DNA from 4 places in the Nocardia sp. NPDC052254 genome. Region 1 is predicted to be linked to each of the others. Evidence: riboswitches for the same ligand, from Rfam matches in the RefSeq annotation. Region 1 holds a riboswitch; each other region holds the start of a gene.
What was found. A riboswitch is a leader RNA that binds a small molecule or an ion and turns the genes downstream of it on or off. The one in region 1 is predicted to bind cobalamin.

Region 1 (6,948 bases):
GTGTCACGACGACATCATCGAGGTCGTCACCAGGGCCGGGAACAAGCTCGAGACCATCGTCGTCCCGAAGGCGCGCACGGCGCGCGACGTCTGGTGGGTGGACATGCTGCTGACCCAGCTGGAGACCAAACTCGGCCTGTCCCGGCGCATCCGGCTGGAGGTCCTGATCGAAGAGGTCGAGGGGCTGGCGAACGCCGAGGCCATCGCCGTCGCGAGCGATCGGGTCGACGCGCTGATCTTCGGTGTCGGCGACTTCTCGCTGTCCCAGGGTGCGCGGGTGGACACCAATTTCGAGCCCCTGGGTGACTATCCGGGCGACTTCTGGCACTACGCGCGGAACAAGGTGCTGGTGGCCGCCCGGATCGCGGGGATCGACGCCCTGGACTCCCCCTATCCCGACTATCGCAACCTCACCGGCTACGAACGTGATGCCGGGCGGTCGGCGCTGCTCGGCTATACCGGAAAGTGGGCGATCCACCCCGATCAGGTGCCCGTCGCCAATCGGATCTACGCGCCCACCGCGGACGACATCGCGCTGGCCGAGCGTAATCTCGCCGCCTACCGCGCGGCCGAGGCGCGGGGACGCGGCGCCGTCGGCGTCGAGGGCGTACTGGTCGACGCCGCACACGTGAAGATGGCGGAGGCGACACTGGCCCGCGCGGCGCTCGTTTCCGCTCGCGGCTGATCCGGCGAGGCACGACCATGCTCGAATTACTCGAGGAACGCACCGACGGACTGGCGCTGCGGCACATGTTCGCGACCTTCCCCGCCGGGGTCGTCGCGGTATGTGCCGACATCGACGACGCGCCCTGCGGTTTCGCGGTCAGCACCATGGTGCCGGTGTCCCTGGACCCGCCGCTGATGCTGTTCTGCGTGCAGCGCACGTCGACGACGTGGCCGCAGTTGTCCACCGCCGAGCGCCTGGGCCTGAGCCTGCTCGGCGCGGACCAGCACGCCGCGGCCCGGGCACTCGCAGGTCCCGGCGGCGAACGCTTCCGGGACCTGCGAGTACATCGCGGCGATCGGGACGCCGTCTTCATCGACAGCGCAACCTGCTGGGTCGAGGGCTCGGTGCACAGCATCGTGGACGCCGGTGACCATCTGGTGGTCATCCTCGGCATCCATCGAACAGCCACTCGCGCGGGCGGGCGGCCGCTGGTCTTCCACGACCACGGCTTCCGCCGGCTGCAGGAACCCGAGGTGTGACGGGCTAGTTCTTCGGCTTGTTCAGTGTGTCGAAGAACTGGATCCCGCTGATCACCGCGACCGGAACCCCCAGGATGATGGTCCCCGCCGCGGCGCCGAGCGCGGCACCGGCGGAGCCGCCCGCGAGGCAGCCGCCCGGTGCACCGGCGAAGAAGATCGGGGGCATCAGCGCGGTGCCGACCAGCGCACCGGCCACACAACCACCGACCAGGCCGATGGCGGTTCCGACGAGCACACCCAGACCGGTCGCGAGACCGATCTGGTTGGCCGCCACACCGAGGGCGTCGTTGAAGTCGGCCTGATCATCGATCGGAGTCAGATCCGGTGTCGTCGAGGCGACCGCCTCGGCCGGATTCGTGCTGGGCGTCAGCACCGCGGTCCGGCCGTCGACCTGCGCCGCGATCGGCCAGTCCCGCTGATCGTGCTTGTAGGTCAGCGGCAGGCCGGCGACGAGATTGCCGTTGTCGTCGAGGATTTCGAATTGGTTGCCGCGCACGTTGAGCCGGCCGCCGTCGGTCCGCAGCACCACCGAGTGGTCGACCACATTGGCCGTGTAGTGGATCCCGGGCAGCACATCGGTGCTCACGGTCGAGCCGGGCCGTTCCTGCGGGGCCGCCGGGGCATCGGCATTCGCGGTACCACCGGCGACGGTCAGTGCCGCGATGGTCAGCGCGGAGCCGAGAACGAGTGAGGTCCTGGTCTTCATGGGATTTCCTTGGTGATCGATCGGAATGGCCTGGTGGACAGCGACTCTCGTGGTCGCCGTGGATACCGTCGGCGGCGATCGCGACGTGCAGGGCATGACTTCTCCAGATGCCGGCACGACGAGGGGACCGTCCCGCTCATGCGGGCGCGGTCATGAGACGAACGACAACGCGAGGTGCTGCGGACCGCCTGTCGAGGCGGTCGGCTCGGCACGGCGACAGCCGCGCGCCGAGCTCACCTCATCGACCACTGTGCGGCGTTGCGGCGGCATCCGAGGATGCCGCGATCACACCGGTCGCGGTGTCGATGACTGAATGTTTTCCGGCACAGACGAATACCGAATATCCCAGGAAGCTCCGGCAAGCTCCGACGGATGGTTCGCCGTCCGGCGGTGAAACCCGCGTGCTCAGTGGCAGGGGAAACCGAGGAAATGACGTGCGTCGTGCACGAATTCGTGGACATGCATATCGCTGCCGAAGATCGACACCGCGCCCTGATCCACACCGATGAAGTAGTACGCCAGCAGCGCGAGGATGGTCGTTCCCGCCAGCCACAACGCCGTGGTCGGGATGGACAGCGACACCGGCCGGATACCGGCCTGAGGTGCATACGACGTGGCCATGAACTTCTCCTCACCTGACGGGGATATCGCGTCCCCGGGCACTACTACCGGCGACGATCAAGGGTCCGACTCGAAGTTCCGACAAACTCCACACGGCGGCGCGACCGTCCCGGAATCTCACCGGGTTCCTCTACTCATCGCTCGTATCACCATAAGAGAACGCGAATGCCGAGGTCAATCCACCGGGGTGGACTCGTTCGAAAACCGCACTTCCGCCGGGCCGTCCGCGGCTCCGGTCACGCCCGCCGCGGCGCGATCCGATCCTTGACGAGCGGTACCTGGCGAGACGGCCGATTGCGGCGTCCGGCCCGGCCGCATGTAACCTTTTCTCCCGGAACTCGCACCTGAGGCGGGTTGATCCCCGTCCAGGGGCCAGAAGGGAGATACCGATGGGTAAGCGTGGGCGTAAGAAGCGCAGCCGCCGCAAGAATGCGGCCAACCACGGCAAGCGGCCGAACTCCTGAGCCGTCGCGCCGTGCGATAAACGCCGAATGCGGCATGTCATCGATGGATGGCATGCCGCATTCGGCTTTCATGAGTGTGTGCTCAGCGCTCCGGTTCGACCCGGGTCTCGGTGATCGTGACCGCCTGCCGGATCTCAAGGGTGAGCCGCTCACGCAGTGATTCGGGAGCCCGGTCACCACCGCATTTGCGGCTGAGCAGCCGCTTGAGCTTCTCCTCCAGGCCGTAGGCCTCGATACATGGAGAGCAATGGTCCATGTGGTGCTGCAGACGCGCCCGGGTGGCATCGTCGCATTCGCCGTCGAGCATGAGCCACACGTCGGTGAGCACCGCCGAACAGTCCAGCTCCATTCCGTCCCCAGCGCCCCGATCGTCGTGCTCGTGCCCACTGTTGCTCACTGGGTTACCTCCTGACGCGCGCCGTTGCCCGGTCGGTTCCGGTCGAACCCCCGCTCGTGTGCGACATCGGCCAGCAGCCCCTTGAGCTGCTTACGTCCGCGATGCAGCCGGGACATGACGGTGCCGATCGGAGTCCCCATGATGTCGGCGATCTCCTTGTAGGGGAAGCCCTCCACGTCGGCGTAGTACACCGCCATGCGGAATTCCTCGGGCAGCGACTGCAGGGCAGCCTTGATGTCGTCGTCGGGCAGGGCCTCGAGCGCCTCCATCTCCGCGGATCGCAGACCGGTGGACGTGTGCTCGGCCGTGGCGGCGAGCTGCCAGTCGGTGATCTCGTCGGTCGGATACTGCGCGGGCTGGCGCTGCTTCTTGCGGTAGGAGTTGATGTAGGTGTTGGTGAGGATTCGATACAGCCAGGCGCGTAGGTTGGTGCCCTCCCGGAACGACCGGAAGCCCTGGTACGCCTTGGCGAAGGTCTCCTGCACCAGATCCTCGGCATCGGCCGGATTACGGGTCATCCGCAGGGCCGCGCCGTAGAGCTGATCCAGCAGCGGAAGTGCGTCGCGCTCGAAGCGCCGGGCGAGTTCGGTGTCGTCGGCAGTGCTGCGCACGGTGGATTCCCCGACCTCTACGGCGGCATCGGACGAGGCGGTCGCCTCGTCTTCCACCGGGTCGTCGGGGATCTCGATGTCTTCCGGCCGGGAACCGCCCGCGCTCTCACCGCGGGGGCGATCGGCCGCCAGTTCGTCGTCGCTCGTCACGGAAGTCCCTTCGGTCGCCGTAGCAGTTGAATCTACCGCGCGCGCGGGATGCCGGCCGAACCCGGTGTCCGGGGTCACGATGTCGATCAGCGAGTACGCGTGCGAGTCGCCGATCGTTACCGGGCGTTCGTCGACGAGGACGGTCACCGGCTTCTCCTTCGAGCTGTCTGGGTCGCGTGCGGTTGTGCTGACAACCGCTCCGTGCTGGCGGAACAGTTCAACATGGCAAGCGCCCGCTGTGTTCCCGGCCGACCCCGCCGACAGGCAGAAATCCCGTTTGCCGGGTGGAAACGGACATCGGTACGGTGGCCGGCATGGCCGCATCCACACCCGCGATCGGAGCGCTGATCCGTGCCCGGGTCCCCCATGTGGTGCATTCGTATCCGCACGATCCGCGCAGCGACAACTACGGCGACGAGGCGGTCGCGGCGTTGTCGGAGCGGGTGGGTGTCAGCGCCGAGCAGATCTTCAAGACGCTCGTCATCGAACTGTCCACCGGAGCCGCGGCCGTGGCGGTGGTACCGGTGCCGCGATCGCTGTCGTTGAAAGCGGCCGCCGCGGCGCTGGGCGCGCCCAGGGCGGCGATGGCCGACAAGGTCAAGGCACAACGCATCACCGGCTATGTCCTGGGCGGAGTGTCACCATTGGGTCAGCGGCGTGCACTACCGACGGTGATCGACGATTCCGCCTCGAATTGGGATCGCGTGCTGTGCAGCGCCGGTCGTCGCGGGCTCGAGATCGAGCTGGCACCGGCCGATCTGATCCGTCTCACCACCGCCGTCACCGCTCCCGTCGCGGGCCCCTGACCCGTCGGTGCCCCCGGCAGCCGGCGCCGGCGCGGTCCGAAACATCGCCACATCACAACCGCTTTGTGTATACAAATAGTTGATTGCCGCAAGTAGTTGGTCGCCGCCGGTGACACGGCGGGGACGCACAGCAGGAGGCCGCGGAGATGGACGGCGAACAGGTGACCGACACGATCGGCCAGCAGCTGATTCGCCTCGGGCGCATCCGAGAGCGAACGAATGCCCAGGTCGCGGCCGCTTCTCATGGCGAGGTCGACACCTCCGCGTATCGCATCATCTTCCGGCTGCTCAGCGATGGGCCGATGCGGTCGGGCACCCTGGCCGAGGCCATGTACTCCGATGCCTCCACCATCAGCAGGCAGGTGGCCGGGCTGGTCAAACGGGGCCTGCTCCGTCGCGAGGCCGACCCCGACGACGGCCGCGCCAGTGTGCTGATCGTCACCGAAGCCGGCCGGGAGATGGCCGTGCACCTGCGCGCCCTGCGCAACGAGATGATCGGGCGCATCCTGACCGACTGGAACGACGCCGACCGCGAGCAGTTCGCGATCCTGTTCCATCGCTTCGTCGACGATTACGAGGCCGCGCGCCCGGCGATGCTGGCCACGGATGTACATCCGGAGGCAGTGGCACCCGAGAAGGACGGATAGCGACACTCCGGCCGGACACGCAGAACCACGGGTGCGATTCACAGGAATCACACGAACCACACCGCCGGCTGTGCGTTACTTGTCGGGCAGTTCGTTCTACCCCCGATTCGTTTCGAACCGAGGATGTGATGCGAAATGACCCACCGTCCGCGCGTGCGCAGCCTGATCGTCGCGGCCACCGGCGCCGCACTTCTCCCGCTGGGAGCCGGTCTGCTCACCACCGCACCGGCGAATGCGGCACCCCGCCCAGCGGTTCCCGCCCGCAATCCGAACTTTCCGCTGGGTGGTGGCGAAGCCGAGCAGCCGGGCAAGCCGGAGAAGGAGCCGCGGACAGAGAAGGATCCACGGGCCGAAAGGGCCGAGAAGTTGGGCGGAGCCACCGCCACCGACATCATCAACATGAGCGCGCACCTGCTGAAATGCGGGCTCAACATCGCGGCACCGACCGTGAAATGCGACTAGCCACACCGCAGCGCGCCGGGGGCCGGGGTTCAGATCAGGCTGATCTGCCCGGCCTCCTCGCCACTCGCGCCGGGCGCCGGGTCCAGCAACCGCGGCCCGTTGTTGCGCACCGAATTCACCAGAGGTGCGACCGGTCGCGCGACGATCGACGAAACCAGCTGCGCCCCTGGGGTTTCCAATAGATCGGCCGGTGCCGGATGGTCGGGATCGAGCCACGCGTCCCACTGCGCGCGCGGCATCATCAGCGGCATCCGATCGTGAATGCGCGTGAGGTCACCGACCGCGTCGGTGGTCAGGATCGTGCAGGACAGCAGTGGTGCCATGTCCCGGTGCTCCGGATCCCGCCAGACCGACCACAACCCGGCCATGTACAACCGGTGCCCGTCGGCATCGGACATGTAGTACGGCTGCTTGACCGCCTTGCCCGACCCCGTGGGGTGCGGTTCGGCGAGCCACTCGTACCACCCGTCCATCGGCACCAGACAGCGCCGCTTCTTGACCGCGTCCCGGAACGAGGGCGCGGTTGCGGCCCGATCGGCGCGGGCGTTGAACAGGGGCTTCCCCTTGGCCGGAACCCCCGGCTCACCGGCTTTGGCCCACACCGGCACCAACCCCCATCGCATGCGGCGGATGCGCAGCGCGGGATCGTCGTCGGGATGATCGTGATCGTGGCGGCGAACCACGGTGAGTACCCGGTTCGTCGGTGCGACGTTGTAATTCGCACCAGGCGCACCCGCGCCGGATTCGCCGGCCCGCGCAGCCGTGCCGTTCCCCGGGGCGATGCTGTCGCCGGTCTCGTCCAGAGCGTCGAGTTCGACCGCCAACCTCGCCGGATTCGCCGTGGTCGCATATCTGCCGCACATGTCTCCATGCTGCCA
Region 2 (6,948 bases), on a different contig from region 1:
CGGCCGTGCACGGTGAGGTATTCGACGCCGCCGTATTCGGCGAGGGCCCGCTTGGATTCGGCGGCGCCGATGAAGCCCACCGGAATCCCGAGGATCGCCGCGGGGCGGGGCGCGCCCGCGTCGAGCATGTCGAGCAGGTGGAACAGGGCGGTGGGCGCATTCCCGATCGCCACCACCGCGCCGCCGAGCCGTGTGCGCCACAGTTCCAGTGCCGCGGCCGATCTGGTGTTGCCCAGCCGCTGTGCCAGTTCGGGAACGCGCGGATCGGACAGCAGGCACAGCACGTCGTTGTCGGCGGGCAGACGCTTGCGGGTGACTCCGGAGGCGACCATCGTGGCATCGCACAGGATCGGCGCGCCGGCGCGCAGGGCGGTGCGCGCGGCCGTCACCACATCGGGGGTGTGCGAGATGTCGGTGGTGAGGTCGACCTGCCCGCAGGCGTGGATCATGCGCACCACGACCTGCGCGACGTCCGCCGGAAACCGGGCCAGATCGGCTTCGGCCCGAATGGTCGCGAACGACCGCCGATAGATCTCGGCCCCGTCGGTGAGGTAGCTGGTACGCACGTCGGACATGGGGTTCACCCTAGCGGTGGGAATGTGGCCCGCAGGCGGCAGCGTGCGTAACCACGGAGGGCCCGCGTGGACGCCGCTATCGGGTGCCGCGGTGGGAATGTGGCCCGCAGGCGGCAGCGTGCGTAATCATGAAGGGTCGCGTGGACGCCGCCATCGGGTGCCGCGGTGGGAACGCGGCCCTCGCCGGTGGGCCGCTCAGGGGCCGGTGATCCGGTAACCGCCGGGTTCGGCGACCACATCGGTGACCGCGCCGGGCGGGCGTCCGCAGCGGCGATCACACCCCGACCAGTGCTGACGTCCGGCCGCGACCACATGATCGGCGTCGATTCCGGTGCCGTCGGGTGCGGGCGCGCCGCCGGGGACGACCCGTCCGGACGCGACGGCCGCGGCGGCATCGGCGCGCACATCGGTGAGTGACTTCGCGCATCCGGGCCGCCCGGCACAGGCGGACATCAGCAGCCACGGTGAGGCCGCGTCGAAGATCAAGCCCATCGGCGCCAGTACCCGTACCACCTGTTCGGCGGTCCATTCGTCGAGATCCGCGAGCAGCAGACTACGCCAGGGGGTGATGACGATCGGATGTTCCACCGCCGCGAGGAATTCGGCGGTCCGGGCCGGCAGGGCGCCGAGCGGGACGGCCGCGCCCAATGCGATCCGATCGCCGGGCTGCGGTAGCCAGCCGATCGGAATGTCTTGTCGGGCAGTGAATTCCACCGGTGCGGCCGCCGGGCGCAGGGGTAGGTCATCGAGAATCCGCGCGGGCCCGTCGGCGATCTCGCGCAGCCGCCACCGCGCACCGCGCAGCCGCTGGAAGCTGTGCGCCGCCGCGAGGATCGTCGACACCGCCCGTCCGGCGGGGATCCGCGCGCCGGAATCAGCTCCGGCCAGCACGAGCGCGTATTCGCCGGGGCCGGTGGCGTGGATGCCGATGTCGCCGCCGAATCCGCTGACGTCCCCGCGCCCGTCGTCGAGGGTGAACAGGACCCGACCGGGCAGTTCGGCGAGTTCGGCCGCGGCCCGTAGCCCCGTGTCGAGCTCGGCCGCCAGCGGGCGCACATCGGCGATGCCGCCGATCCGGCCCGACAGTGGCGAGGCGACGATGTTGCGGACGCGCTCGTGTGTGGGTGAGGGCAGCAGACCGGCGGTGCCGAGCCGCTGTGCCAGCGCGGCCGCGTCGTGCATCTGGCGCAATTGCACATTGCCGCGTGAGGTCAGCTCGATGGTGCCGTCGCCGAGATCGGCCGCCGCGCTCGCCAGCGCCCGCAATTGATCGGGCGTCAGCACGCCGCCGGGCAGCCGGATCCGGGCCAGCGGGCCGTCCGCGGCCTGGTGCAAGCGGAGCACGCCGGGGCAGGAGTCGGGGGCGGATCGCGTCATGATCGTTCCAGCCTACGAGGCTCGCGCGGCGCCGGAAGGGGGCGCCGGTCAGTGACCGCGTCGCAGCATCGGCCGGGGATCGCGGGGCAGACCGCTGGAGTCGAAGGCGGGGCCGGGCCAGGAATCCGACAGCAGATTCGGGATGGCGTGGTGGGTGACCCGGTCGTGATGGGCTGTCGCGCCGAACAGGCTGATGCCGCCGATGAACGCCACCGCGCAGATGATCCCCGCCGTCAACGCCCAGCCCCGGTGTCCAGTACCGGCGGCGGTGAGGCCCATCGCCAGGGTCGCGAATCCGATCAGAACGCAGAAGTAGCTGGTCCAGGCCACGCGGCGATTACGCCGGACCCAACTCGGTGTATCGGACATTCCGATCACCGACCTTCCGGCCCGCTTCCACCGCGTGCGCGCATGACCAACTTCCACAGCCGTTCGTCGGCGTAGGTGTTGTCGAGCAGGTGCGGAGTCACATGCCGGTCGGCGCGATCACGGCGCACGGTGGACTCGAATACCAGCAATCCGAAGATCGCCACGACGGCACAGGCACCGGCGGCGACGAGCAGCAGCCCGCCACGCCCACCGGCCGCAGCGGCAAGAGCCATTGCCAGCAATGCCACAGCAATCATCATGCATACAATTCCCGACCAGGCGGCGAAGCGATTCCGCCTGGCCCATCCCGGTGAGTTTGGCATACACACAGCGTACGCCGGGGTCATGGTCTCGGATATGGCGATCGGCGTCGTTGTGGACCGCATTGCGTCCCAACGGAAACCACATCGAGATCTGCCACCGTGCGGGCGGAGCAGGGCTCGGAGCGGGCCGGGTGCGGCGGCGCGATAGCATCCGGGTTGCTCGCTCTACGAGGAATCCGGTGGAATTCCGGTGCGGTCGCGCCACTGTGACAGTCAGACCCTCCGGGCGGGCAGCCGAATCCGCGATGGGCGCGTCACCCGAGGAGAACTGTGATCCTGCTGCTGTCCACCTCCGACACCGATCTGCTGTCCGCGCGGGCCAGCGGCGCCGGCTACCGGCTGGGCAATCCGGCCCGGCTGCTGGTCGAGGACCTGCCTGAACTGCTGACCGGGGTCGATCTGATCGTGGTGCGGATCCTGGGCGGGCGCCGGGCCTGGGAGGAGGGCCTGGACGCGCTGCGGGCCAGTGGTATCGCCCTGGTCGCACTCGGTGGCGAGATGGCACCCGATGCCGAGTTGATGGAGTGCTCCACCGTTCCCGGCGGCGTCGCCGCGGACGCGCACAACTACCTTGCCGCCGGTGGCGCGGACAATCTGCGTCAGTTGCACAACTTCCTGTCCGACACGGTGCTGCTGACCGGTCACGGCTTCGAGCCGCCGGTGCAGCTGCCGTCCTGGGGTGAGCTCGAGCGGACGCCAGAGGCGTTGACCGGTAACGACTCTCGGATTCCGGGTCGCGTCCCGACGGTGGCCGTCCTGTACTACCGGGCACAGCATCTGGCCGGGAACACCGCCTATGTGGAGGCGCTGTGCACGGCGCTGGAACAGGCGGGTGCCCGGCCGCTGCCGCTGTACTGCGCGTCGCTGCGCAATGCCGAGCCGGAACTGATGGACACCCTGCGTGGGGCCGACGCCCTGGTGGTGACGGTGCTGGCGGCCGGTGGCACGAAACCCGCCACCGCCTCGGCGGGCGGTGACGACGAGGCCTGGGATATCGGCGCGCTGGCGGATCTGGATGTGCCGATCCTGCAGGGGTTGTGCCTGACCAGCGGGCGCGCCCAGTGGGAGGACAACGACGACGGCCTGTCGCCGCTGGATGTGGCCACCCAGGTCGCGGTGCCGGAATTCGACGGGCGCATCATCACGGTGCCGTTCTCGTTCAAGGAGTTCGACGCCGACGGATTGTCCGCCTACGTCCCCGATCCGGAGCGCGCGGCGCGGGTCGCGGGAATCGCGGTCCGCCATGCGCGCCTGCGGTATCTGCCCGCCGGACGGCGCCGGATCGCCCTGATGCTGTCCGCCTACCCGACCAAACATGCCCGCATCGGCAATGCCGTGGGCCTGGACACGCCCGCGAGCGCGATCCGATTGCTCACCGAGATGAGTTCGGCCGGTTACGATCTCGGCGATCCGGGTCAGGTGCCGGGGCTGCTCGAACGCGATGGCGACGCACTCATCCACGCGCTGATCGCGGCCGGCGGCCAGGATCAGGACTGGCTCAGTGCCGAACAGCTGGAAGGTAATCCGATCCGGATCGGCGCCCGGCAGTACGCGTCCTGGTTCGCGACCCTTCCCGAGCAGTTGCGCACCGCGGTGATCGAGGCGTGGGGACCGCCGCCGGGTGAGTTGTTCGTCGATCGCTCCGTCGATCCCGACGGCGAGATCGTCATCGCCGCACTGCGTTTCGGCAATATCGTGCTGCTGGTACAGCCGCCGCGCGGATTCGGCGAGAACCCGGTCGCGATCTACCACGATCCGGATCTGCCGCCGAGCCACCACTATCTGGCGGTCTATCGATGGCTGTCGGCGCCGGCCGAGGGCGGTGGCTTCGGTGCCGACGCCATGGTGCATCTGGGCAAGCACGGCAATCTGGAGTGGCTGCCCGGTAAGACCCTCGGCATGTCGGCGGCATGCGGGACCGATGCCGCGCTCGGCGATCTGCCGCTGATCTACCCGTTCCTGGTCAACGATCCCGGCGAGGGTACGCAGGCCAAGCGCCGCGCCCACGCCACCCTGGTCGATCATCTGATCCCGCCGATGGCCCGCGCGGAGACCTACGGCGATATCGCGCGCCTGGAGCAACTGCTCGATGAGCACGCCAACATCTCGACGCTGGACCCGGCCAAACTGCCGGCCATCCGCCAGCAGATCTGGACCCTCATGCGGGCCGCGAAGATGGACCACGATCTGGGCCTGGACGAACGGCCCGACGAGGAATCCTTCGACGACATGCTGCTGCACGTCGACGGCTGGCTGTGCGAGATCAAGGACGTCCAGATCCGCGACGGCCTGCACATCCTGGGGCAGGCGCCGGTCGGTGAGGGCGAACTGGACCTGGTGCTGGCCATGTTGCGCGCGCGTCAGCTCTGGGGCGGTGAGTTCGCGGTGCCCGGCCTCCGCGAGGCCCTGGGACTCGACGAGTCCGGTGCGGAGGTTCGCGAACGGGTCGACGCCGTCGAACAGCGGGCCCGTCGCCTGCTCGGTGAGTTGCAGGCCGCGGACTGGTCCGCGCGGGTCGCCGACGAACTCGTGGCCCGGCACGAACCGGAGGTCGCGAACCCGCAAACACTGGTCGAGGTCCTGCGTTTCGCCGCCACCGAAGTCGTGCCCCGGCTGCGGCAGACCGGCGTCGAGATCGGCCGCATCCTGCACGCTCTCGACGGCGGCTTCATTCCGGCCGGTCCGAGCGGTTCACCGCTGCGCGGGCTGATCAATGTCCTGCCCACCGGCCGCAACTTCTATTCGGTGGATCCGAAGGCGGTGCCGTCGCGGCTGGCCTGGGAAACCGGTCAGGCCATGGCGGATTCGCTGCTCGAGCGCTATCTGGCCGATCACGGCGAATACCCGCGTTCGGTGGGCCTGTCGGTGTGGGGCACCTCCGCCATGCGGACCGCCGGTGACGATATCGCCGAGGTTTTCGCCCTGCTCGGGGTGCGGCCGGTGTGGGACGAGGCGAGCCGTCGGGTGACCCGGCTCGAAGTGATCGAGCAGGCGGAGCTGGGCCGGCCGCGCATCGACGTCACGGTCCGGATCTCCGGCTTCTTCCGCGACGCCTTCCCGCACGTCCTGGCGCTACTCGACGACGCGGTGCGGTTGGTGGCGGGTCTGGACGAGCCGGCGGAGTCGAATTACGTTCGCGCGCACACCGATGCGGATCTCGGCGAGCACGGTGACCACCGGCGCGCGACCACCCGGATCTTCGGTTCCAAGCCCGGCACCTACGGCGCCGGCCTGCTGCAATTGATCGATTCCAAGAGCTGGCGCACCGACGACGACCTCGCGCAGGTCTACACCACCTGGGGTGGCTACGCCTACGGCCGGGATCTCGACGGCGCCCCCGCGGCCGACGATATGCGCGCCGCATACCGCCGCATCGCCGTCGCGGCCAAGAACACCGACACCCGCGAGCACGACATCGCCGATTCCGACGACTACTTCCAGTACCACGGCGGCATGGTCGCCGCGGTCCGGGCGCTGACCGGCAGGAACCCGGAGGCCTACATCGGCGACAGCACCCGCCCGGACTCGGTCCGGACCCGGACGCTGTCGGAGGAGACCACCCGGGTGTTCCGCTCGCGAGTGGTCAATCCGCGCTGGCTCGAGGCGATGCGCCGGCACGGATACAAGGGTGCGTTCGAGATGGCCGCGACGGTGGACTATCTGTTCGGATACGACGCCACCACCAATGTGGTCGCCGACTGGATGTACGAGAAGCTCTCGGAGAGCTACGTTTTCGATGAGGTCAACCGCAAGTTCATGACCGAGTCGAATCCGTGGGCGCTGCACGGCATCGCCGAACGGCTGCTCGAGGCCGCCGAACGCAAGCTGTGGGAAGCGCCGCAGCCGGAGACGCTGGATCGGTTGCGTCAGATCTACCTGGAGACCGAGGGCGAGCTCGAATAGGCCGGGCCGTTACGTCGAGGTGCGGATCGGGGAATGCGTCCGCGGACCGATGTCGGCGACCATTGCGGCTCGTACTGTCGAATGCATGAACTGGAACGAGCTCGCACACCAGAAGTACGTGCTCCTCACCACCTACAAGAAGGACGGCACGCCGGTCGCGACGCCGGTCTGGGTGGCCCCCGACGGCGACGACCTGGTGGTGTGGACCAATCCGAAGACCTGGAAGGTCAAGCGGCTGCACCGAAACCCGGAGGTGACGGTGCAGCCCTGTGATTCGCGCGGCCGCCCCAAGGATTCGCAGGTGAGCCCCGGGACCGCGCGCATCCTCGATGCCGACGGCACCGACCGGGTCCGCGATCTCATCGCGCACAAGTACGGAGTGATCGGCACGGTCTTCATCC
Region 3 (6,948 bases), on a different contig from region 1:
ACTCGGCGGATGCCTCGTTGATCCGCAACTCGACCAGTAGATCTCCGCCTTCGACCTGCTGGACCGGTCCGATGGCCACGCGGGCGACCACACCACCGCGGGGTGCGGTGATGGCGGCCTCCATCTTCATGGCCTCGATGGTGCCGACCGTGCCGCCCGCGGTGACGGTGTCGCCCTCGCCGACGGTCAGTGTCACCACCCCCGCGAACGGTGCCGCGATGTGCGCGGCGTTGTTCTTGTCGGCCTTCTCCGCGACCGGGACGTCGCTGGCGATGGAACGGTCACGCACCAGAACCGGACGCAGTTGCCCGTTGAGGATGCACATGACCGTGCGCATACCGCGATCGTCGGGCTCGGAGATCGCTTCCAGCCCGATGAGCAGGGTGACACCCTTCTCCAGCTCGACCCGGTGTTCCTCGTTGTGCCGCAGTCCGTAGAAGAACTGGTTGGCCGACAATCCGGTCGTATCACCGTATTTCTCACGATGTGCGAGGAATTCGGCGGTCGGCGCGGGGAACAACAAGCGGTTCAGGGTGTCGCGGCGCTGCTGTGAGGTCCCCGCCAGTGCGGCCGAATCCTCGTCGGTGAGCGGCACTTCCGGTTTCGCGGGCCCACGGCCCTCCAGCGCACGGGTGCGGAACGGCTCCGGCCAGCCACCGGCCGGAGTGCCGAGTTCCCCACGCAGGAAACCGATCACCGAGTCCGGGATGTCGTACCGAGCCGGGTCGGCGGCGAAACTGTCCACGTCGACCCCGGATCCCACCAGCGACAGCGCCAGATCGCCGACCACCTTCGACGACGGCGTCACCTTGACCAGTCGGCCCAGCAGCCGGTCCGCCCCCGCGTATTTCGCCTCGACCTCCTCGAACCGATCCCCCAGCCCCAGTGCGATGGCCTGCTGACGCAGATTCGACAACTGCCCGCCGGGAATCTCGTGCTCGTACACGCGCCCGGTCGGGGATGTCAGGCCGGATGCCGCAACATCGAACGGCGCGTACACCTTTCGCAACGCCTCCCAGTACGGCTCGAGGTCGCACACGGCCTCCAGATTCAACCCGGTGTCGCGCGGCGAATGCGCGGCGGCGGCCACGATCGCCGACAGCGCGGGCTGACTGGTCGTACCCGCCATCGGCGCGCTGGCACCGTCGACGGCGTCCGCTCCGGCCTGCCACGCCGCCAGATAAGTCGCCAGCTGACCGCCCGGAGTGTCGTGGGTGTGCACGTGCACCGGCAGATCGAAGTTACTGCGCAGGGCCGTGACCAGGGTGTGCGCTGCGGGAGCCCGCAGCAGTCCGGCCATGTCCTTGATACCGATGACGTGTGCCCCGGCCTCGACGATCTGCTCGGCCAGCTTCAGGTAGTAGTCGAGGGTGTAGAGGTTCTCGTCCGGGTTCGACAGGTCACCGGTGTAGGACAGCGCGACTTCGGCCACCGCCGTACCGGTTTCGCGGACCGCGTCGATCGCGGGACGCATCTGGTCGACATTGTTGAGTGCGTCGAAGATCCGGAAGATATCAATGCCCGTATCGGTGGCCTCTTGCACGAACGCGCGGGTCACCTGTTCCGGATACGGGGTGTAGCCGACGGTGTTGCGGCCACGCAGCAGCATCTGCAGGCAGATGTTCGGGATCGCCTCCCGCAACGCGGCAAGGCGCTCCCAGGGATCTTCGTACAGGAACCGAAGCGCCACATCGTAGGTCGCGCCGCCCCAGCACTCCACCGACAGCAACTCCGGCGTCATCCGCGCCACGTGCCCGGCGACCTGCAGCAGGCCGCGAGTCCGCACCCGAGTGGCCAGCAGCGACTGATGCGCGTCACGGAAAGTGGTGTCGGTGACCCCGACCGCGTCGCGCTCGCGCAGCCAGCGAGCGAAACCCTCGGGTCCCAGGGTCAGCAGACGCTGACGGGTGCCGTCCGGCGGCGCGGCGCTCAGATCGATCGCGGGCAGTTTGTCGTGCGGATACACCGCCGTCCGCCGTTCTCCGTGCGGCTTGTTCACCGTCACATCCGCCAGATAGCGCAGGATGCGGGTGCCGCGGTCGGCGGATCCACGCTGGGTCAGCAGCTGTGGCCGCTCGCCGATGAACGAGGTGGTGATCCGCCCCGCCCGGAAATCCGGATCGTCGAGGACGGCCTGCAGGAACGGAATATTGGTGGCCACGCCGCGAATCCGGAACTCCGCCACCGCACGCCGGGCCCGCGCCACGGCCTGGTCGAAGTCGCGGCCGCGGCAGGTCAGCTTCACCAGCATCGAGTCGAAGTGCGCGCCCACCTCCGCACCCAGATTCGCGCCGCCGTCGAGCCGGATACCACCACCGCCCGGACTGCGGTAGGCGGTGATGCGGCCGGTGTCGGGCCGGAAGCCGTTGGCCGGATCCTCGGTGGTGATCCGGCACTGCAGCGCCGCACCGTGAATCGAGACGCTGTCCTGGCTCAGGCCCAGATCGGTCAGGGTCTCTCCGGCGGCGATGCGCAGCTGTGACTGCACGAGATCGACATCGGTGATCTCCTCGGTCACCGTGTGCTCGACCTGGATACGCGGATTCATCTCGATGAACACATGCTGTCCGCGCTCGTCGAGCAGGAATTCCACGGTGCCCGCACAGGAGTAACCGATCTGGCGGGCGAAGGCCACCGCGTCCGCGCAGATCCGCTCGCGCAGTGCGGGGTCGAGATTCGGCGCGGGCGCGAGTTCGATCACCTTCTGGTGCCGGCGCTGCAGCGAGCAGTCCCGCTCGAACAGGTGCATCACGTTGCCGTGCTGATCCGCCAGAATCTGGACCTCGATGTGACGCGGATCGATCACCGCCTGCTCGAGGAACACAGTCGGATCACCGAAGGCCGACTCCGCCTCGCGCATCGCGGCCTCGATGGCCTCGCGCAACTGGACCCGATCGGCGACCCGGCGCATACCGCGACCACCACCACCGGCGACCGCCTTGACGAAGACCGGGAACTCCATCGACTCCGATGCCGTCAGCAACTCGGCGACGTCCGCCGAGGGCTCGCTGGAGTTGAGCACCGGCAGACCCGCGGCCCGGGCCGCGGCAATGGCGCGCGCCTTGTTGCCGGTCAGCTCGAGCACCTCGGCCGACGGCCCGATGAAGGTGATTCCCTCCGCCGCGCAGGCGGCGGCCAGATCCGGATTCTCCGACAGGAACCCGTACCCCGGATAGACGGCATCGGCACCGGCCGATTTCGCCGCACTCACGATTTCGGGAATCGACAGATAAGCGCGCACCGGATGTCCGGGCACCCCGATCTGATACGACTCGTCGGCCTTCAGGCGATGCACCGAATTGCGGTCTTCATAGGGGAAAACCGCCACGGTGCCGATGCCCAGCTCGTATGCGGCACGGAAGGCGCGAATGGCGATTTCCCCGCGGTTGGCGACCAGCACTTTGGAGAACATTCGACCAAGGTACCCGGCCGCTGAGCGGGCACGAACAGCGAATACGGCTTCGCAGCCATCCTCACAGAGCGGCCCCGGGAATCTGCGAAGTTGTGTTGTCGCGGCCGTAACATCCGGGCACTCCCGGCGACGACCGATCACTCGCGTGGATTACCCTGGACGGCGCAGCTGGTTCGCTGCCGTCGACGAGTTGGAGCCCCGAGCGTCGCGTGCAGCGTCGACACCGGTCCTCGCGGACCGGCGAAGAGGGAACCCGGTGGGAACCCGGGACTGTCCCGCAGCGGTGAACAGGAACGAACGCCGTCATGAGCACTGGAATCTTCCGGGAAGCGACGGCCAGTAGGCGATATCCGGGGCGCATCTCCGGACCGGTCCCCGACCGATGCCTGTGAGTCCGAAGACCTGCCGGTTGTGCCGGATACGCCGTATCCGGCGGTCACCGCCTCGTGGATCGGGCGGGCGGACCCGGTGGGCCGGACCTCGGTGCGGCCAGGTGTGTGGGCTCCGTCCGTCCTTGCGGCGGTGTCCCGTGACTTCCACTACTGGAGAACACCGTGACCGTCACAGACAATCACCATCCGACCGCGCAACATTTCACCGCGACGGTCCTGGGCCTGCCGCGCATCGGGCCACGGCGCGAGCTCAAACGCGCCATCGAAGGCTATTGGGCCGGGCGGATGGACGCCGCCGAACTGACCTCGGTCGGCCGCACACTGCGCACCGAGGGACTGACCGCCGCTCAGGCCGCCGGGCTCGATTCCGTACCGGTGGGTACCTTCTCCCACTACGACCAGATGCTCGACACCGCTGTCCTGCTGGGCGCGCTGCCCTCGCGAGTCGCCGGCATCGCCGATCCGCTGGATCGCTACTTCGCCGCCGCTCGCGGCGCCGACGGGATCGAACCCCTGGAGATGACCAAGTGGTTCGACACCAACTACCACTATCTGGTCCCCGAGATCGGCCCGGACACCCAGTTCGCACTCGATCCGTCGAAGCTGCTGGCCGAATTGGCCGAGGCCCAGGAACTGGGGGTGAACGCCCGGCCGGTGGTGATCGGCCCGCTGACCTTCCTGGCACTGTCCAAGGGAGTCGACGGGGTCGCGCCGGCGGATCGGCTGGGTGAGCTGATTCCGCTCTACCGCGATCTACTGGGACAGCTGGCCGACGCCGGCGCCGGCTGGGTGCAGATCGACGAGCCCGCACTCGTACGCGATCTGTCCGACGCCGAGGTCCAGACGGTGCGTAGCACCTATGCCGAACTCGCGGCGGCGACACATCGCCCGAAGATCCTGGTGGCCACCTACTTCGGCTCACCGGGCCCCGCTCTGGGCGCACTGGCGGCCACCGAGATCGAGGGTGTCGCACTCGACTTCCGTTCCGGCGCCACGGTTTCCGAGGTGGCGGCGATCCCGGCGCTGGCGGGCAAGCTCGTCGTCGCCGGCGTCGTGGACGGCCGCAACATCTGGCGCACCGATCTGGAGTCGGCGCTCGGCGAACTGGGCACTCTGCTGGGATCGTCCGGGACGCTGGCGGTCTCGTCCTCGAGTTCGCTGCTGCACGTGCCGTATTCGCTGGCCGCCGAACCCGATCTGGATCCGGTCCTGCGGACCTGGCTGGCCTTCGGTGCGGAGAAGATCACCGAGGTCCGGATCCTGGCCGAGGCGATCGGCGCGGGTACCGAGTCCGTCGCCGCCGAGCTCGCCGAGGCACGCGCCGCCATCGAGAGCCGGCGCGCGGATCCGCGACTGCGTAACGAGGCCGTCCGCACCCGCCTGGCCGGCCTCGACGACGGGGACACCGGGCGCGCCCCGGCGGATCGGCGCCGGGAGCTGCAGCGCGAACATCTGCGCCTGCCGCTGCTGCCGACCACCACGATCGGCTCCTACCCGCAGACCACGGCGATCCGTACCGCCCGCGCCGCACTGCGTTCGGGTGAGATCACCGACGCGCAGTATCAGGAACAGATGCGTGCCGAGGTCGCCGATGTCATTGCGCTGCAAGAAGATCTGGGTCTCGATGTGCTCGTGCACGGCGAGCCCGAGCGCAATGACATGGTGCAGTACTTCGCCGAGCAGCTCGACGGCTTCGCCGCGACCCACAACGGGTGGGTGCAGTCCTACGGCACCCGCTGCGTGCGGCCCCCGATCCTCTTCGGCGATGTGGTGCGCACCGCGCCGATGACGGTGGAATGGATCACCTACGCCCAGTCGCTCACGCAGAAGCCGGTCAAGGGCATGCTGACCGGTCCGGTCACCATCCTGGCCTGGTCGTTCGTGCGCGATGATCAGCCGCTGGCCGATACCGCGCGGCAGGTCGCACTGGCGATCCGGGACGAAACCGTCGACCTCGAGGCCGCCGGCATCCGGGTGGTCCAGGTCGACGAGCCCGCGTTGCGAGAACTGCTGCCGCTGCGGCGTGGCGATCAGCAGCAGTACCTGGACTGGGCGGTGACCGCATTCCGCCTGGCCACCAGCGGTGTTCGCGACGACACCCAGATCCACACCCATCTGTGCTACTCCGAATTCGGTGAGATCATCGGCGCCATCGCGGCTTTGGATGCCGATGTCACCTCCGTGGAGGCGGCACGCTCGCACATGGAGATTCTCGACGACCTCAATGCCGTCGGTTACGCCCTGGGGATCGGGCCGGGTGTCTACGACATCCACTCGCCCCGGGTTCCGAGTGTGTCCGAGATCGAGACCTCCCTGCGCGAGGCGATGAAAGCCGTTCCCGCCGAACGGCTGTGGGTCAATCCCGACTGCGGGCTCAAGACCCGCGGCCGCACCGAGGTGGAGGCCTCGCTGCGCAACATGGTGAACGCCGCCCAGCTGGTGCGCTGACCCGTACCGGTCGGCGACCCGGCGCATCCGGGTCGCCGACCGGGCGATCCGGATGCCGGCATCGGGTCAGCAGCGACGCACCGGCCGTGTGCCGGATGATTGCGGGGGCGGCGACACGACCGCGCCGCGCACTTGTTCACGTTCGTCGAATCCCCCGCACTTCGCACAATACGCAGGGCTTATGTAGATCAAATACCCCTGTGCCCAGGGCCCTGGATCGCCCACACCCGGCGAAATTGCAATGATTGCGAAGGTTGGTGGGTACCATCTCCGGCGTGCGCAAGATGTATGCGGGTGCCCGGTTACGGCGGTTGCGCGAAGAACGACGAATGACTCAGGCCGCCCTGGCCAAGTCGTTGGAGCTTTCGCCCAGCTATCTCAATCAGCTCGAACGCGACCAGCGGCCACTCACCATTCCTGTTCTGCTGAAATTGAATTCGACCTTCGATCTGGATGTGCAGTTCTTCGCCGCCGATTCCGATGCCCGGCTGGTGTCGGATCTGCACGAGGTGCTGGTGGAGGCGGCCGGCGGCACGGCGCCCCCCGCGGCCGAGGTGGAGGATCTCGCGACCCGGCTGCCCGAAATCGCCAAGACCATCGTCGCCATGCACCGCAGACTGCGGGCGACCACCGATCAATTCGACCTGCTGTCGTCCAGGGTGGCCACGCCGGCCGGTGCCCCCGGTGTGCCGATGC
Region 4 (6,948 bases), on a different contig from region 1:
CCACCCACGCCGTCGCCGCGTTGAGAACCGCGGTCGCGGAGTATTCGAGGCAGACCAGCCGCCGCGACGGCGCGGACGCGACCCGGCACAGTTCGGTGTCGCGGTGCAGCGCCGGACGTTCACCGTCGATATCGGTGCGCTGGGCCCAGGAACGTTCGTCGAGCCGGACCCCGCTCGCCTGCCCGGAAGCCACCACGGCGTCGATCGCGCATTCGTCTATCAGCTGACGCATCGCCGCCAAAGGAAGGGCGGGGTTGGCCAGGACCGGAACATCGCCGCGCGCCAGCAGCGCCAGTACCGTCGAGATATAGCCGGGGGAATTCCCCAGTGCGACAAGGACTCTCGACCGCGGGCGGCGTAAGACCGTATCGAACCGAGCGGCCTTCTCGGCCACCTCCCCGAGCAAATCGCCGAAGGTTCTGGCGTCCTGCGCCGCCGACACCGTCGCGTGGGGGCGCATCCGCATGGCGGTGGTGACCGCACTGAACAACAGCGCGGGCCTACCGGCACCGGTCGTAATATCCCTGTCGCGATATCCGCGAATATTCACCGATGCAGATTTCGTTGTCATCGAATACCAATCTTTGTTCCCCCTTGTCCGATATCTACCGCATTCCTCCCCGCAGTACACGCTCGCACCCGATCACATGTGGTCACACGCACGCCATCGGGATGCGGTCACATTAGCCACAACCGCAACAATGTGCAACCGAGTTCAATTTCACGCGTTTCGCGAATACATTTACGAATGCAAGCACATTTGCACGGATGAATGTGCGCGATTCTGCGCGTACGGATGACCGCACGGGAGGCGGTGGGCGAGCCCTCCAGCTCGGATGCGGCGCCATGAATCACGATCCACCTCGATCGATACCGTCGGCGCGGACAGTCCGCTCCCAGCAGGCGCCTCCCGGGTCCGTCGCGCCACCCGGCCGGCGACCCGGCAATACATCCGGACACACGTCTCCGAGAATCATCCTGCACCGGGTCGGCGCGGAAATTGCGAACGACGCGCCGAACGGTTTCCGGAACTCCGCAGATGGGCATTGTCTGTAAATGCACGAGCGTGCCGGACCGAATTTCCGCACGATTCCGCACCCGCACCGAAACGAATAAACAGCGACAATTCCACCGGACGTCATGCGCCGGGCGGTCCGGGCCCGATCGGGGCGCTCACCCCCTCGGAGGATGCGCTCGGCCCCGGCTCGACCACCGAATCGGCGCGGCCGCGGCGGGATCGGAGGCTACGGCGCGATCAGCCGGCGGGCCGCGAGTACCGTTGCGGCACGGCGTACTTCGGCATCACCGGCGGCCGGCGCGTGGACCGCGGACGTGCGCGCCAGGTCGGTGAGCAGCGTCAGCAGAATCGACGGCTGGAACTCGGCGGTGATCCAGCCACCGCGCTGGCCACGGCGGATCTCGGCGATCTTGGGCGCCACCGCCCGACGGATCGCCTCGTCCGCCCCCGGGATGTGCACGCCCTCGATCTCCGCCCAGGCCTGTAGCCGGGCGTTGTCCGGATGCTCGAGATAGTGGTCGAACAATCTGCCGACATAGGCGGGCAGATCATCGGCATCCAGGGCGGTCTCCGCCGCGGTCGCACCGGCCCACTGCTCGGTCACCGCCGCGTACAGGCTCTCTTTACCGCCGAAATAGGCGTACAGCCGCTCCTTGCTGGCGTGCGCGGCGTCCGCGATCCGGTTGATCCTGGCACCGGCGATGCCGTGGCGAGCGAACTCCACCTTGGCGGCGGCGAGAATTCGCTCCCTCGTGGCATGGCCGGCTGCGCGCATACGGCGAATCCTATCTTGCCGAACCAATTGGTTCGGGTGTAAGTTGCCGAACCACTTGGTTCGCGATGCGGATCGGTTCGACGAGCGGAGGAGAACCATGACGGGCACCACCGAGCGCTGGCGGGAGTTGGCCGGACAGGCCGACGGGGTGGCGACGGCCGATCTGGATCAGCTCTGGTCCGAACTCGAGACCGTGCGCGCCGAGGACATCCTCGGCGAATGGCAGGGCGGCGCCTTCCGCACCGGTCACCCACTGTGCCGCGCACTGGACAAGAGCCGCTGGCACGGAAAGACATTCGTCTCCACGATGGACGCCAAACCGCTCATCTGCCGCGCCGAGGACGGGACCCTGTTCTCCGATACCGCACTGGGCGGCGGCGAAGCGACGCTGTGGGACATCGAATTTCGCGGCGAGGTCACCGCGACGATGGTCTACGACGGCCGCGCGGTCTTCGACCATTTCAAGCGGCTCGACGAGACCACGCTGATGGGCATCATGAACGGGCGTCCCGAGCTGGTGCTGGCCGGCGGCGAACACTTCTACTTCTATCTGGAACGGATCTGACCCGTGCCGATCACCACCACCGCCGCGCTGTCGCGAGATCCTCACGCCCCCTTCGATATCGAGTCCGTGACGGTCGACGACCCGCGCGACGACGAGATCCTGGTGCGGATCGAGGCGGCCGGGATCTGTCACACCGATCTGGTGTCCCGCGCGGCCGGAAGCCCGCAGCGGCCGGTACTGCTCGGCCACGAGGGTGCGGGAGTGGTCGAAGCGACCGGGAGCCGGGTGGCCGGTGTCCGCCCCGGTGACCGGGTCGTGCTGACCTACCGGCACTGCGGCGACTGCCGCAACTGCCGGCTGGGCCGGCTCGCGTACTGCGCCCGATCCACCGTCCTCAATCAGTTCGGCGCCCGGCCCGACCGCACACCGCGCATCACCGTGGCCGGCACCGCGGTGCGGGACGGATTCTTCGGACAGTCGAGTTTTGCCGGATACGCCCTGGCCACTGCCGACAACACCGTCGTGGTCCCCGGCGACACGGATCTCGCGGTGGCCGCGCCGCTGGGCTGCGGATTCCAGACCGGCGCCGGCGCGGTGCTGAATGTTCTCGCGCCCGAACCAGACGCGCGGCTGGTCGTCTTCGGGGCGGGCGCGGTGGGGATGGCCGGCCTGCTGGCCGCGCTGACCCTGCCCGGAGTCGATGTGGTCGTGGTCGAGCCCGCCGTGAGACGGCGGGAACTCGCCGTCGAACTCGGCGCCACGGCCGCCCTGGATCCCGCCGCCGGTGACATGGCCGCTGCGCTGGCGGATCTCACCGGCGGCGGCGCCACTCATGCCCTCGACACCACCGGACGGCCCGAGGTTCTGGCGACCGCGGTGAGCGCACTGGGTGTCGGCGGCGCCGTGGCCGTGGTCGGTCTGGGCGCCGGCGTCCCGCCGATCGATCTACGCGATATCGTGCTGGGCGGCAAGTCCGTCCGCGGCTGCCTCGAGGGCGATGCGGTTCCGGCGCAATTCATTCCGCGGCTGCTCGAGCTGTATCGCGCGGGCCGCTTCCCGATCGACCGGCTGGTCCGGACCTATCCGCACACCGAGATCGGTGCCGCGCTGGCCGATCAGCGTGACGGTGACGTCGTGAAACCCGTCCTCACCCGGTGCGCGCGGTAGCTGACCGTCCTCGCCCCGATTGACCATACGAACAGCGGTTTCGTATGGTTATGTGAGCGTCGATTCGAGGAACCCGGTGAGAATCCGGGATGGTCGCGCCACTGTGAGCACTCCGGTGACGGAGTGCGAGTCAGGAACTCGGATCGCATGCTCACCATCCGTCTACGGGGACGCGTAATCCCCTGAAGGAGTGCCCCCATGGCGACGTCCTATGTCCCCCGGTCCGGTATCGAGTCGATTCGGCTCTCGATTCCCACCACGGCACTGTGGCTGGCCGGGACCACCCTGCTCGCACTGCTCGCCCTCTACTTCATCGGTGTCGACCAGGGTGCGGTCTCCGTCTTCGGTAGCGATATGCACGTGCACGAGTTCGTTCACGACGCCCGCCACTTCCTCGGCTACCCCTGCCACTGACCGGCGGAACGAGTCGACACCATGGAAAAACGAATCATCGGCCGCGGCGTACTGGTCGGCGCGATCGGCGGACTGCTCGCCTTCCTGTTCGCCCGGATCCTGGCCGAACCCATCATCAACCGCGCCATCGACTACGAGGGCGGGCGCGACGAGGCCCACACCCAGCTGGAACAGGCCGCCGGGCACTCGATGCCCGGCATGGAGGAAACCGAACTGTTCACCCGATCCGTGCAATCGAATATCGGCATCGGTTTCGGCATGATCATCTTCGGTGCGGCGATGGGCGCGCTGTTCGCGGTCGTCTACTGCCTGTTCATCGGCCGCGTCGGCAAACTCACCCCGCGCAATCTCGCGCTGTGCCTGGCAGGCGGCATGTTCGCCGTGCTGTACGCGGTGCCGTTCTTCAAATATCCCGCCAACCCGCCCTCGATCGGCAACCCCGACACCATCAAGGAGCGCACGGGCCTGTACCTGCTGATGGTGGTGATCTCCGCGGTGGCTGCGGTCGGCGCGGTCTGGCTCGGCCGGCGACTGCAAGCGCGGCTGGGCAATTGGACCGCGACCATCGTCGCCGGACTGGCCTTCGTCGTCGTGGTCACCGCGATCGCCGCGCTGCTGCCCGCACTCGGGCATCTGGCCGCCAACCGCGCGCTGGGTGATGCGGCCACCGAGACACCGCGTCCGCTCACCGATGCGAGCGGGAAGATCGTCTACCCGGGCTTCCCCGCCGACGACCTGTACTACTTCCGGTTCTATTCCTTCGCCGCGCAGGTCATTCTGTGGACGGTCATCGGTGTCGGCTTCGCATCGCTGGCGCCTCGACTGTTCGGTCGAGCCGAAACCGAGTCCGCCGCACCGGCTCCGGTCGTATGACCACAGGCGTCACCCGGCTCACGCTGATCAGTCACGGGATGACCGAGGCGATGCGAGCCGCCCGGTTCCCGATCGACGAGCCGATCGAGCGGATCACCCGGGATATCGCACCCGACAGTGCGGTATCCCGGGCCGATCTGGTCCAAGTCGGGCCCGAGGTCCGGGCCGCGCAGACCGCCGGACTGCTGAATCTGTCCGGCACGACCGAACCCGCGTTGCGTGATCTGGATAGCGGCCGATGGGCGGGTTCGGCGATGGACGCACTCGCGCCGGAGGACCTGATGGGGTGGCTGAGCGACCCCGGCTACCGCGGCCACGGCGGCGAATCGGTCACCGAGGTGATCGATCGGGTGCGGACTTGGCTGCGTGCGTGTGCCCCGCTGCACCGGCGCGTCGTCGCGGTCACCCACCCGGCCGTCATCCGGGCGAGCGTCCTCGTCGCCCTGTCCGCGCCGCCGGAATCGTTCTGGCGCATCGACATCCCGCCGCTCAGCGCCACCACTCTGCACGGACGCGGCCCGGCCTGGACGCTGCGCCACACGGCCAACCCGTTGTGATCGGACGGGCGTGATCGACGCGCGACGTGCCGAGGGATTCACTCGTGGTCGACGGCCAGCAGCTCCGCCAGCACCGCCGCCTCGCTGATATCGATGCGTTTGGTCGCCGACAGCAGGGTGAGCGTCCCGCGCCGGACCAGCTCGCGCAGATGGTCCAGTTCGACCGCACGTTCGGGATCTCGCAACTCGTCCCGGTAGCGGCGGCCGAATCCGTCGAATCGCTGTGGATCGTGCCCGTACCACTTGCGCAGTTCCGTCGACGGCGCGATCCGCTTGCACCACTCGTCGAGATGCGCGCGTTCCTTGCTCACACCACGTGGCCAGATCCGATCCACCAGCACCCGTGTCCCGTCATCCGGACTCGGGTCGTCGTAGATCCGCCGGACCCGGACCTGCGGTCGAGTACGCGCCATCGAACCTCCTCCGATCGCCCCCGCTCGTATCCGGGCACGGTCGACAGTAGCCAGTCCGCCCCTGCCATCGAGGACGAGCGGCCCGCGGTGGTGTCGCCGGCTCGGTGGTCGATTTGTCGATTCCGCCCTACCTACGGCCCCGTAACTTACGGTATCGTAGGTTCCGTGAAATTCTCGATACCGGCCACCACCACCATTACCCCACCCCCGGTGGTCGACTTCGACAACCGCGATGTGGTGTACGAGTACTACCGGACACACCGGCCCCCGCGCGGGCGTGCCCGGTTGCTGTACGCGATCACCGCGTACCGCAAACGCCCGGCGGTCCGGTACGCCGACGGTGTCCGTGAGCAGATCCGGCGCCTGATCCGTGACGACAGGCGCCTGATCATCGCGATCAACCACCTCAGCGTCGAGGATCCACGCATGGTCGCCGCCTGCGCGTGGCGCAGTGTCTTCCGGTCGCGGATCGGCCGGATCCGGGTGCTGGCCAAGGACGAACTGTTCACCGACCACGCACAGCGAGCACGTATCGACATCATGGGCGCGATCCCGGTCTTCCGCGGCAAGGATCACGGTCCGCGTGCGGCGCACGCCGCCGGTCAGCAGCTGATGGACATCTGCGTGCAGCGCATGACCGACGGCGACGACCTGGCGGTGTTTCCGGAAGGCACCTGCAACGAGACCGATCCGACCCGGATACAGGTCGTCGGCACCGGAATCGGGCACATCGCCGCACGCGCCCGAAAGGCCGGCACCGCACCGGTTTTCGTATTCCTCGGACTGACCTACGGGACCGACGGCCGGGCCACCTTCTTTCTCGATCGGCCGATGGCCGAGTTTCCCGAACGACCGGCCCAGATCACCCGGGCGGTCGGCGCGCGGATGCAGCAGGCCCTCGACGGCGCGATCGCCGCGGCACGCTGATCCGCACCCGGACGGTCAGCAGGCGGGAAACGTGCGTACCCCGGACTCGTCGGCCGGGCCCACCACCGCGCGAAAAGATTCCGCTTCGACGACCGGCGGACCGATTCCGGCGGATTCCAGGGCGCGCGCCTTGAAGGCTCGCGCGGCCACGCTCGGCGTGTACTGCGTGGGCGAGGCTTGTGCGAAAATCGTTTCGTCGCAACCACTCTCACCCCACAGTCGGACATCGGTGCGCGCACTGCCCATATATCGGTAGGCCCACTCGCGGGCCGGTTCGCCGAATTCGGTCAGCTCACCGG

Region 2: another riboswitch for cobalamin. It lies ahead of cobN (cobaltochelatase subunit CobN); the one in region 1 lies ahead of AB0L57_RS19605 (CbtB-domain containing protein).
Region 3: another riboswitch for cobalamin. It lies ahead of metE (5-methyltetrahydropteroyltriglutamate--homocysteine S-methyltransferase); the one in region 1 lies ahead of AB0L57_RS19605 (CbtB-domain containing protein).
Region 4: another riboswitch for cobalamin. It lies ahead of AB0L57_RS23170 (CbtB-domain containing protein); the one in region 1 lies ahead of AB0L57_RS19605 (CbtB-domain containing protein).

What each region holds. Positions count from the first base shown of each region.
Region 1 covers NZ_JBFAUW010000007.1:169,671-176,618, reverse strand. Annotated here, with positions in the region: gene AB0L57_RS19620 (CoA ester lyase) at 1-685, shown strand, start outside; gene AB0L57_RS19615 (flavin reductase family protein) at 703-1,206, shown strand; gene AB0L57_RS19610 (hypothetical protein) at 1,211-1,912, opposite strand; gene AB0L57_RS19605 (CbtB-domain containing protein) at 2,318-2,533, opposite strand; adenosylcobalamin (AdoCbl) riboswitch at 2,542-2,690, opposite strand; gene rsrA (mycothiol system anti-sigma-R factor) at 3,080-3,346, opposite strand; gene AB0L57_RS19595 (sigma-70 family RNA polymerase sigma factor) at 3,391-4,005, opposite strand; gene AB0L57_RS19590 (aminoacyl-tRNA deacylase) at 4,461-4,961, shown strand; gene AB0L57_RS19585 (MarR family transcriptional regulator) at 5,108-5,608, shown strand; gene AB0L57_RS19580 (hypothetical protein) at 5,744-6,070, shown strand; gene AB0L57_RS19575 (SOS response-associated peptidase) at 6,100-6,933, opposite strand.
Region 2 covers NZ_JBFAUW010000008.1:233,582-240,529, forward strand. Annotated here, with positions in the region: gene AB0L57_RS21465 (precorrin-8X methylmutase) at 1-575, opposite strand, end outside; gene cobG (precorrin-3B synthase) at 771-1,952, opposite strand; gene AB0L57_RS21475 (hypothetical protein) at 2,001-2,321, opposite strand; gene AB0L57_RS21480 (hypothetical protein) at 2,327-2,569, opposite strand; cobalamin riboswitch at 2,762-2,886, shown strand; gene cobN (cobaltochelatase subunit CobN) at 2,915-6,547, shown strand; gene AB0L57_RS21490 (PPOX class F420-dependent oxidoreductase) at 6,633-6,948, shown strand, end outside.
Region 3 covers NZ_JBFAUW010000003.1:508,907-515,854, reverse strand. Annotated here, with positions in the region: gene AB0L57_RS11035 (pyruvate carboxylase) at 1-3,412, opposite strand, end outside; cobalamin riboswitch at 3,620-3,837, shown strand; gene metE (5-methyltetrahydropteroyltriglutamate--homocysteine S-methyltransferase) at 3,967-6,252, shown strand; gene AB0L57_RS11025 (short-chain fatty acyl-CoA regulator family protein) at 6,528-6,948, shown strand, end outside.
Region 4 covers NZ_JBFAUW010000009.1:291,260-298,207, reverse strand. Annotated here, with positions in the region: gene AB0L57_RS23190 (class I adenylate-forming enzyme family protein) at 1-571, opposite strand, end outside; gene AB0L57_RS23185 (TetR family transcriptional regulator) at 1,245-1,793, opposite strand; gene AB0L57_RS23180 (DUF4334 domain-containing protein) at 1,891-2,358, shown strand; gene AB0L57_RS23175 (NAD(P)-dependent alcohol dehydrogenase) at 2,368-3,465, shown strand; cobalamin riboswitch at 3,485-3,627, shown strand; gene AB0L57_RS23170 (CbtB-domain containing protein) at 3,664-3,879, shown strand; gene AB0L57_RS23165 (CbtA family protein) at 3,901-4,752, shown strand; gene AB0L57_RS23160 (histidine phosphatase family protein) at 4,749-5,309, shown strand; gene AB0L57_RS23155 (DUF488 family protein) at 5,348-5,722, opposite strand; gene AB0L57_RS23150 (1-acyl-sn-glycerol-3-phosphate acyltransferase) at 5,888-6,649, shown strand; gene AB0L57_RS23145 (hypothetical protein) at 6,665-6,948, opposite strand, start outside.